Tolumonas auensis DSM 9187: one gene and its partner. The protein of the gene in region 1 interacts with the protein of each later gene in a pairwise test. Links are inferred from orthologs where the notes say so. Each region holds a gene or a part of one and is shown on either strand. Other genes may lie near its edges.

What was found. Proteins that work in one complex are often made in the same cells at the same time.
Region 2: the proteins of TOLA_RS04470 (region 1) and secB interact in binary tests that used the Escherichia coli proteins (3 or more experiments, as listed by UniProt). The link is inferred for Tolumonas auensis DSM 9187 from one-to-one orthologs.

The regions. Positions count from the first base shown.
Region 1 is NC_012691.1:949,474-954,020, forward strand. The notes cover bases 1,443-4,281. They hold TOLA_RS04470 (response regulator transcription factor), read right to left. Parts: upstream 3,288-4,281; coding sequence 2,598-3,287; downstream 1,443-2,597. Other genes in these bases: TOLA_RS04465 (HAMP domain-containing sensor histidine kinase), read right to left, coding at 1,443-2,594; TOLA_RS04475 (arylesterase), read right to left, coding at 3,408-4,025; TOLA_RS04480 (ABC transporter ATP-binding protein), read left to right, coding at 4,024-4,281. Also shown: TOLA_RS04455 (YcjX family GTP-binding protein), read left to right, coding at 1-133; TOLA_RS04460 (YcjF family protein), read left to right, coding at 130-1,197; more of TOLA_RS04465, read right to left, coding at 1,230-1,442; more of TOLA_RS04480, read left to right, coding at 4,282-4,547. UniProt on the Escherichia coli protein: Response regulator member of the two-component regulatory system CpxA/CpxR which responds to envelope stress response by activating expression of downstream genes including cpxP, degP, dsbA and ppiA.
Region 2 is NC_012691.1:573,010-575,815, reverse strand. It holds secB (protein-export chaperone SecB), read right to left. Parts: upstream 1,738-2,806; coding sequence 1,264-1,737; downstream 1-1,263. Other genes in the region: gpmM (2,3-bisphosphoglycerate-independent phosphoglycerate mutase), read left to right, coding at 2,421-2,806; TOLA_RS02625 (rhodanese-like domain-containing protein), read right to left, coding at 1,788-2,219; gpsA (NAD(P)H-dependent glycerol-3-phosphate dehydrogenase), read right to left, coding at 260-1,264; nfuA (Fe-S biogenesis protein NfuA), read left to right, coding at 1-186. UniProt on the Escherichia coli protein: One of the proteins required for the normal export of some preproteins out of the cell cytoplasm. It is a molecular chaperone that binds to a subset of precursor proteins, maintaining them in a translocation-competent state.

The sequences.
Region 1 (4,547 bases):
ACCTGATTTCTGGCGAAACTCATCTTTGCGATTAACTGATCTGCGGCCCCCTGTCTGGCAGAGCGAACAGGCCAGACCGCATATCCGTCTGGATCAGATCCTGGAATATTTGCTGGGAGATAAAATGCAATGAAAAAACCAGCAGCATCAGATACAAAGACAGCAGTAGAAGTGCCGCTGGATTTATTAAACCGGACCACAATCGCGAGCGGAGCTATGCCGGTAGAAATAGTACCGGCGCAGCTGGATGAAGCGTCGCAATACGATGAAACTGCTCTGCAGGATGATTTTGAGCCATCGCTTTCAGAGTTACCGGAGCGATCCTCTGGCTGGTTGCGCTGGGGTGGGGGTGCTGTGTTGGCGTTATCGCTGGTGGAGGCCGGCAGTTTTCTCTATCAGCAGCTGTTTCTGAATCCCTGGCTGGGTGGTGCCTGGTTAGCCGCTGCCAGCGCTTTGCTGATTGGTTCCTGCTCGGTTATCTGGCGCGAATATCGTGTATTACGACGTTTACGCAGTAATACTCAATGCCGGAAACAGGCTGAAGACTTGAGAAGCGCAGGACAGCATGGGAACGCCCAGGCGTTTTGTCGGCGTCTGGCAAACGAGACGGGTCTGCAAAATTTACCCGGGTATCAGCAATGGCTGGAACATATTGAACCACATCACAATGATAGTGAAATACTGGTGTTGTTCAGCCGGTTTGTTTTACATCCGTTAGATGAAAAAGCACTGCAACTGGTACTCAAATCCAGCAGTCAGACCGCGTTACTGGTCGCGGCCAGCCCTTTGGCGCTGGCCGATATGGTACTGGTACTGTGGCGCAATCTGAAAATGTTGCGGGATATCGCATCGGTCTACCAGATCCGTCTTGGCTATTGGGGGCAAATCCGGCTTATCCGGCAGATTTTACGGGATATGGTGTTTGCCGGTACGGCTGAACTGGCCACGGAACTGGGAACAGACTGGTTCAGCAGTGAATTGACATCTAAATTATCGGCTAAATTAGCGCAGGGGCTGGGTAGTGGCCTGTTGTCTGCCCGGTTAGGTATCAATGCCATTCAGTTATGTCGCCCGGTGACGTTGCTGGCGGATGAGAAACCAAAGCTGTCTCAGATCAGAAAAGCATTATTGAAACGCCTGAGTTCAACCGTCAGCCAGTTTTTTACGACACAGAATCTGCCATCACCAAAAGAATAAAACCGGCATCTGCCGGTTTATCTGAAGTCAGGTTAAGAAAGCTGCGCCATACAGGGTAATTTCACATGCATACACAAACCGCCGGTCGTTCTGTTGTAGGCAGTAATCGTCCCGCCGTGTGCTTCAATTGCTCGTTTTGTGATAGCCAGCCCCAGACCGTTGCCCGGATTATTGTTACTGCGGAAAAAGGGTTCGAAGATAGATCCCAGGTCTTTTTCAGTGATCCCGGGGCCATTATCCGTGATATCAATGACCAGTAATTCCGGCAATTCCTGATGCACACTGATTTCAATATGACAGCCGCGACCGGCATGGTGTAAGGCATTCCGGATCAGGTTATCGAAGGCCCGCAGTAATAACTCACCGCGACTCTGGATAATAATGCTTTCATTCAATGTTTCATCCAGTTGTAGTTCAATAACACTACCGCTGTCTTTCGCTTCAAACTGAGCATCATCAACCAGCGATTTCAGCAACTCAACAAGATCCAGATAATCTTCTTTTGGTTGCGGCACACCGGATTCCATACGCGCAAGCATTAATACTTCACCGACCAGATTGTTCAGGCGATGACATTCCTGTTCAATGCGTTGCAGCATTTGCTCGGTGTTTTCCGGCTTTTGCCGCAGCAAGCCAATGGCCAGCTGAAGACGGGCGAGTGGTGAGCGTAAGTCATGAGACACATCATGCAACAGCCGGCGTTGCACCTGAATAGATTGTTTGAGTTTTTCTGCCATTAAATCAGCATCTTGCCCAAGATCTGCAAATTCATCGTACCGTTTGCCAAGCTTTTGACTGACATTGATATCAAAATTTCCTTTTGCTACAGCTTTGAGTCCGTCACGCAATGTTTCTATCGGTCGTGAAATAACGCGGGCCAGCCAGTTACTGAATAACAGACTGGTCAGTATCGCCATGATTAACAGAAAAACCGGTGCATCAAACAATGTAAATATGATGTTATGCGGGAATGGCGGCGGACGGCGGGGCATGAATACCCAATAAATTCCCCCGTCAGCCAGTGTTATCTTTTCTACCCCAGGCGTATTGGCCTGTTGTTCAGTGAGACGTTGTGCTTCAGCCCAGGCTTTATCATTGACACTTCGGTTGAACAGATCCTTTCCCTGTTGATCAACAATAAATGGCACAGGCGGGCCGCCGGCTACATCTTTTCCCACGGTCTGTGGTTTCACTATCTCCAGCACAAGCTGTTTTCCGCCACTGGCCAGCGTTCTGGCTACCGATTCGGTCAGACCATCGGGGCGATTGCCGGTTTCAATGATGCTGTAGGCTATCTTTGCGTCCTGATACAGCGTGACGATCGCGCCGGTTGCGATCCCGGTCAGCAGAATGGCGAGCCAGAAACTCAGTAATATTTTCCAGAAAATACGACGCATTAATTACTCAACAACCAACTGATAACCGATCCCTCTGACGGTCTGAATGGGTGAACGCCCATCTTTCAGTACGCCCAGTTTCTGCCGTAGATTGCTGACATGTACATCAATACTGCGATCATACCGGGCCAGCGGGCGGCCAAGGGTATGCAGCGACAGATCTTCTTTACTGATTATTCTGCCGGCACGGCGACACAGTATTTCCAACAAATTAAATTCGGTACTGGTCAAATCAAGTAATTCGTCGCGCCAGGTGGCATTACGGCTGGCAGCGGAAATAGTCAGCGCTCCAACTCTGAGCGGTTGCAACTGACCAGGCTCCTGTTTATCAGGATCAGCCCGGCGCAGAATGGCTCTTACCCGAGCCACCAGTTCGCGCGGAGTGCAGGGCTTGGAAACGTAATCATCAGCACCCAGTTCCAGGCCGATAATACGGTCAATGTCATCACCTTTGGCGGTAAGCATTAATACCGGAATATTACTGTGGTTTCGCAGACGACGCAGGACATCAATACCATTGAGTTTCGGCATCATGACATCCAGTAAAATCAGGTCATAATCGCCGCTCAGTGCTTCTTCTAACCCTCTTTCACCATCGTGACACATCTGTACCGCAAAGCCTTCATTGCTGAGGTATTCCCTCTGCATGCTGCATAGCTCGAGATCATCATCAACCAACAAGATGCGGATCATGTAAACCTTCCTCATAAGACATACCGCGCCATGATACGGAGCTGGCGGGGCCGGACAATAGGCTCGGCACAGATAAACCTTTTTTTACCTAAAATTACATTTTTGGGGAGGAATGATTGCCTAAAGAGTCTTCTCTGTGGTTTCAATGTATTGGCGCAGTAATGGTTCCATCATATCCCGGATCAGTGGTTGCGCATCAGCCGTAGGATGAATACCATCGTTCAGCATCAGTTTCGGCTGAGTCACGATAGATTCAAGAAAAAACGGCAATAAAGGCGTTTTGGTTTCCTCGGCCAGCTTCGGATAAATCGCTTCCAATTTTGCAATATAGGCGGCACCGTAATTACGTGGGATCCGGATCTGCATCAACAGTGGTTGTCCGCCATTTTTCTGAATGATCTGAATGCTTTTCTTTAACGTTTCATAAGGAATAGCTGGTGGAAAACCGCGGATACCATCATTGGCACCCAGTTCAATTAAAACCCAGTCAGGTTTGTGACGGGACAATAAAGCAGGCAGACGGGCTAAACCATCCTGAGTGGTGCTGCCACTGATGCTACTGTTAATGATAGTGACCGGGAATTTTTCTTTCTGCCATTGCTGATGCAAAAGAACAGGCCAGCTTTGTTCTGCCGCCATCATGTAGCCGGCACTCAGGCTGTCGCCGAGAATCAATAGCGTACTGGCATGGCCAGAAAGTGAACACATAGATAATAACACCAGCAGGATACCTCTCATGACACAACCTCTTATGATACAGGTCAAAAATTTGTCGCACCGGGTTTCGGTTGGTAAAGAACAGCTTACCATCCTTGATGGGATCCAGTTACAAGTCAAGCCGGGAGAGAGTGTTGCGATTGTCGGGGCTTCCGGTTCGGGTAAATCTACGTTGCTGGGCATGCTGGCGGGGCTGGATTTACCCAGCGAAGGTGAAATTTTCATTGCCGGTCAGCCCCTGCATCAGATGGATGAGGAACAGCGCGCCAGATTACGCTCGGAAAGAATAGGTTTTGTTTTTCAGTCTTTCTTACTGATCCCTGAGCTGACGGCTCTGGAAAACGTGATGTTGCCGGCGGAATTACGCGGTATCAGTCAGGCGAAACAACTCGCCACAACCTTGTTGAATGATGTGGGGCTGGGAGAGCGGTTGCAGCACAAACCATCCAGATTGTCCGGCGGTGAACAGCAACGGGTTGCGCTGGCACGAGCGTTTATCTGTCAGCCGGCCTTGCTGCTGGCTGATGAGCCGACCGGTAATTT
Region 2 (2,806 bases), 380 kb from region 1 along the record:
CTGACTGAGATCACGGATGACGGCGTAGCAATCCTGCAATTTGGCGGCGGTTGTAACGGTTGTTCCATGGTGGACGTGACGCTGAAAGAAGGCATTGAAAAGCAGTTACTGGAGCTTTTCCCCGGTGAACTGACCGGCGCGAAAGATGCTACTGAACATGCCCGTGGTGAGCATTCTTTCTATTAAGATCGCTGCGGTTCCGGTTCAGATACAACAACGCCAGCAATAGCTGGCGTTATTTTTATCCGGCAGATAGCGATTATTCGCCTTTCTGATCCCGGCCCAGTAATGCCAGGGCTGCGTCCTGTGCCGATTTACCCTGATACAGGATCTGATAAATCTGTTCACAGATAGGCATTTCCACGTTCTGACGAGCCGCCAGCACATGGACTTCCTTGGTATTACGGTAACCTTCAACTACCTGACCAATTTCCGTCATCGCCTGCTCAACGGTTTTCCCCTGCCCCAAGGCAAGACCGAACCGCCGGTTACGCGATTGGTTATCGGTACAGGTCAGCACCAGATCACCCAGTCCCGCCATTCCCATGAAGGTTTTAGCATCCGCACCGAGAGATAAACCAAGACGCTGCAGCTCAACCAATCCACGTGTGATCAGCGCGGTTCTGGCATTGGCACCAAAACCCAGACCATCCGAAAGTCCGGCCCCGATCGCGATGACGTTTTTTACTGCGCCACCGATTTGCAGACCAATAAAATCCGGATTGGTATAAACGCGGAGCGATTTACCACAGTGCATCAGTGCTGACATATCGCTGGTGAATTGCTCATCGGTACCCGCAATGGCGATGGCTGTCGGCATGCCGGCTGCCAGTTCACGGGCAAAGGTCGGACCGGATAAAACCGCCAGCGGGATCTGCTCGCCTAAAATCTCTTTCGCGACGTCACCCAGCAAACGGCCATGTTCCGGTTCCAGCCCTTTTGTCGCCCATGCCACACGGGTATCCGGACGCATAAAAGGTTTGATACGGAGCAGTACTTCACCAAACACATGACTTGGAACCACCACCAGCAAATCACGGCTGGCAGAAACGGCATACGCCAGATCATCGGTCATTTGCAGTGAATCAGGGAATGGTACGTCTGGCAGAAATTCCTGATTACAGCGATCCTGCTGTAAACGGGCAACCTGCTGTGGATCATGTCCCCAGAGCAGTACCGGCTGGCCTTGACGGGCCAGAGAAATGGCAAGGGCGGTGCCATAAGACCCCGCCCCCAGAACACTTAGTGCTACTGCTGAATCCATTACTGAACGCCTGCTTTCGCCTGCTCTGCTTCCAGCTGTGCAATATGAGAAGCGAACAACGCATCAAAGTTAACCGGTGCCAGATTCAGTTGCGGGAATGAACCACGACTGACCAGACCAGCAACAGTTTCACGAGCATAAGGGAACAGAATATTCGGGCAGAATGCGCCCAGGCAATGCGCCAGATTTTGTGCATCTAGATTCGCAGCAGTGAAAATACCGGCTTGTTTCACTTCACACAGGAAAGCGGTCTCTTCACCCAGTTTGCAGGTTACAGTCAGTGTCAGAGCCACTTCGTATACATCCTGACCCAGAACCTGAGTCTGAGTGTCCATATCCAGTTTGATTTCCGGCTGCCACTCTTTCTGGAAAACGACCGGAGTGTTCGGTGCTTCAAAAGAAACATCTTTTACATAGATACGCTGGATCTGGAATTCTGGCTGTGCCGGGGTGCTATTTGCTGCTTCTGTCATTTTAATGCCCTTTATTAGAATTGCCTTATGGCGGCTAGTGCAAAGTTAGATTAACGTTTTTTCGTGACCGGTAAGTTACTGGAACGCCATTGAGTCAGACCACCACGTAACAAATAAACTTGCTGGAAACCGGCTTTTACCAGTTTGGAACCGGCTGTTTCAGCACGGGCACCCGTTTCACAGACTACGATGACCGGCTTTTCTTTATGCTTATCAATTTCAGTGGTGTTGCCCTGCTCAATCTGTGCCAATGGCATATGATGAGAACCGGCGATGTGACCACGGGCAAACTCGTCCTGTGTACGAACATCAACGACAACCGCATCCTGTTTATTGATCAGAGCAACTGCGGTCTGGTTATCAATCTGTTTTACCGGAGAAAGACGGGCTTTAACCGCTGAAGCTATAACTGCTGTCGCCAGACCAACCCAGGCCAGAACCAGGAGCTCGTGACGCATGGCAAAATCAATATATTCCTGCATTTTGTTTCCCAACAACTCTGAAAATAATCGCAACAGTATTACATGTGAACCGGCAGATTTACAGTATTCCCCCGGCAATGAAAATTCCTTCCGTGAAATGCGTTGTGAAATGTGGTGAAAAGGTGACTAATCCCACAGATATTGTAGAATTGAACACAGTCGAACTTGTTTTCGTAAATTCCAAAAAAGAGGCCACACACAATGTCTACAGCTAAAAAGCCACTGGCACTGATCATCATGGATGGTTGGGGTTACAGCGAGAAAAAAGAAGGTAACGCCGTTGCCGCCGCTAACACACCAAATCTGAATGCTCTGTGCGCTAAATACGCCAATACCCTGATCTCCGGTTCTGGTATGGACGTAGGTCTGCCAGACGGTCAGATGGGTAACTCTGAAGTGGGTCACGTCAACATCGGTGCCGGCCGTGTGGTTTATCAGGAACTGACCCGTGTAACCAAAGAGATCCGCGATGGCGATTTCTTCAAAAACGAAGCCCTGTGTAAAGCGGTTGATACTGCTGTTAGCACTGGCAAAGCGGTTCACGTAATGGGTCTGATGTCACCAGGTGGTGTTCACAGCCATGAAGA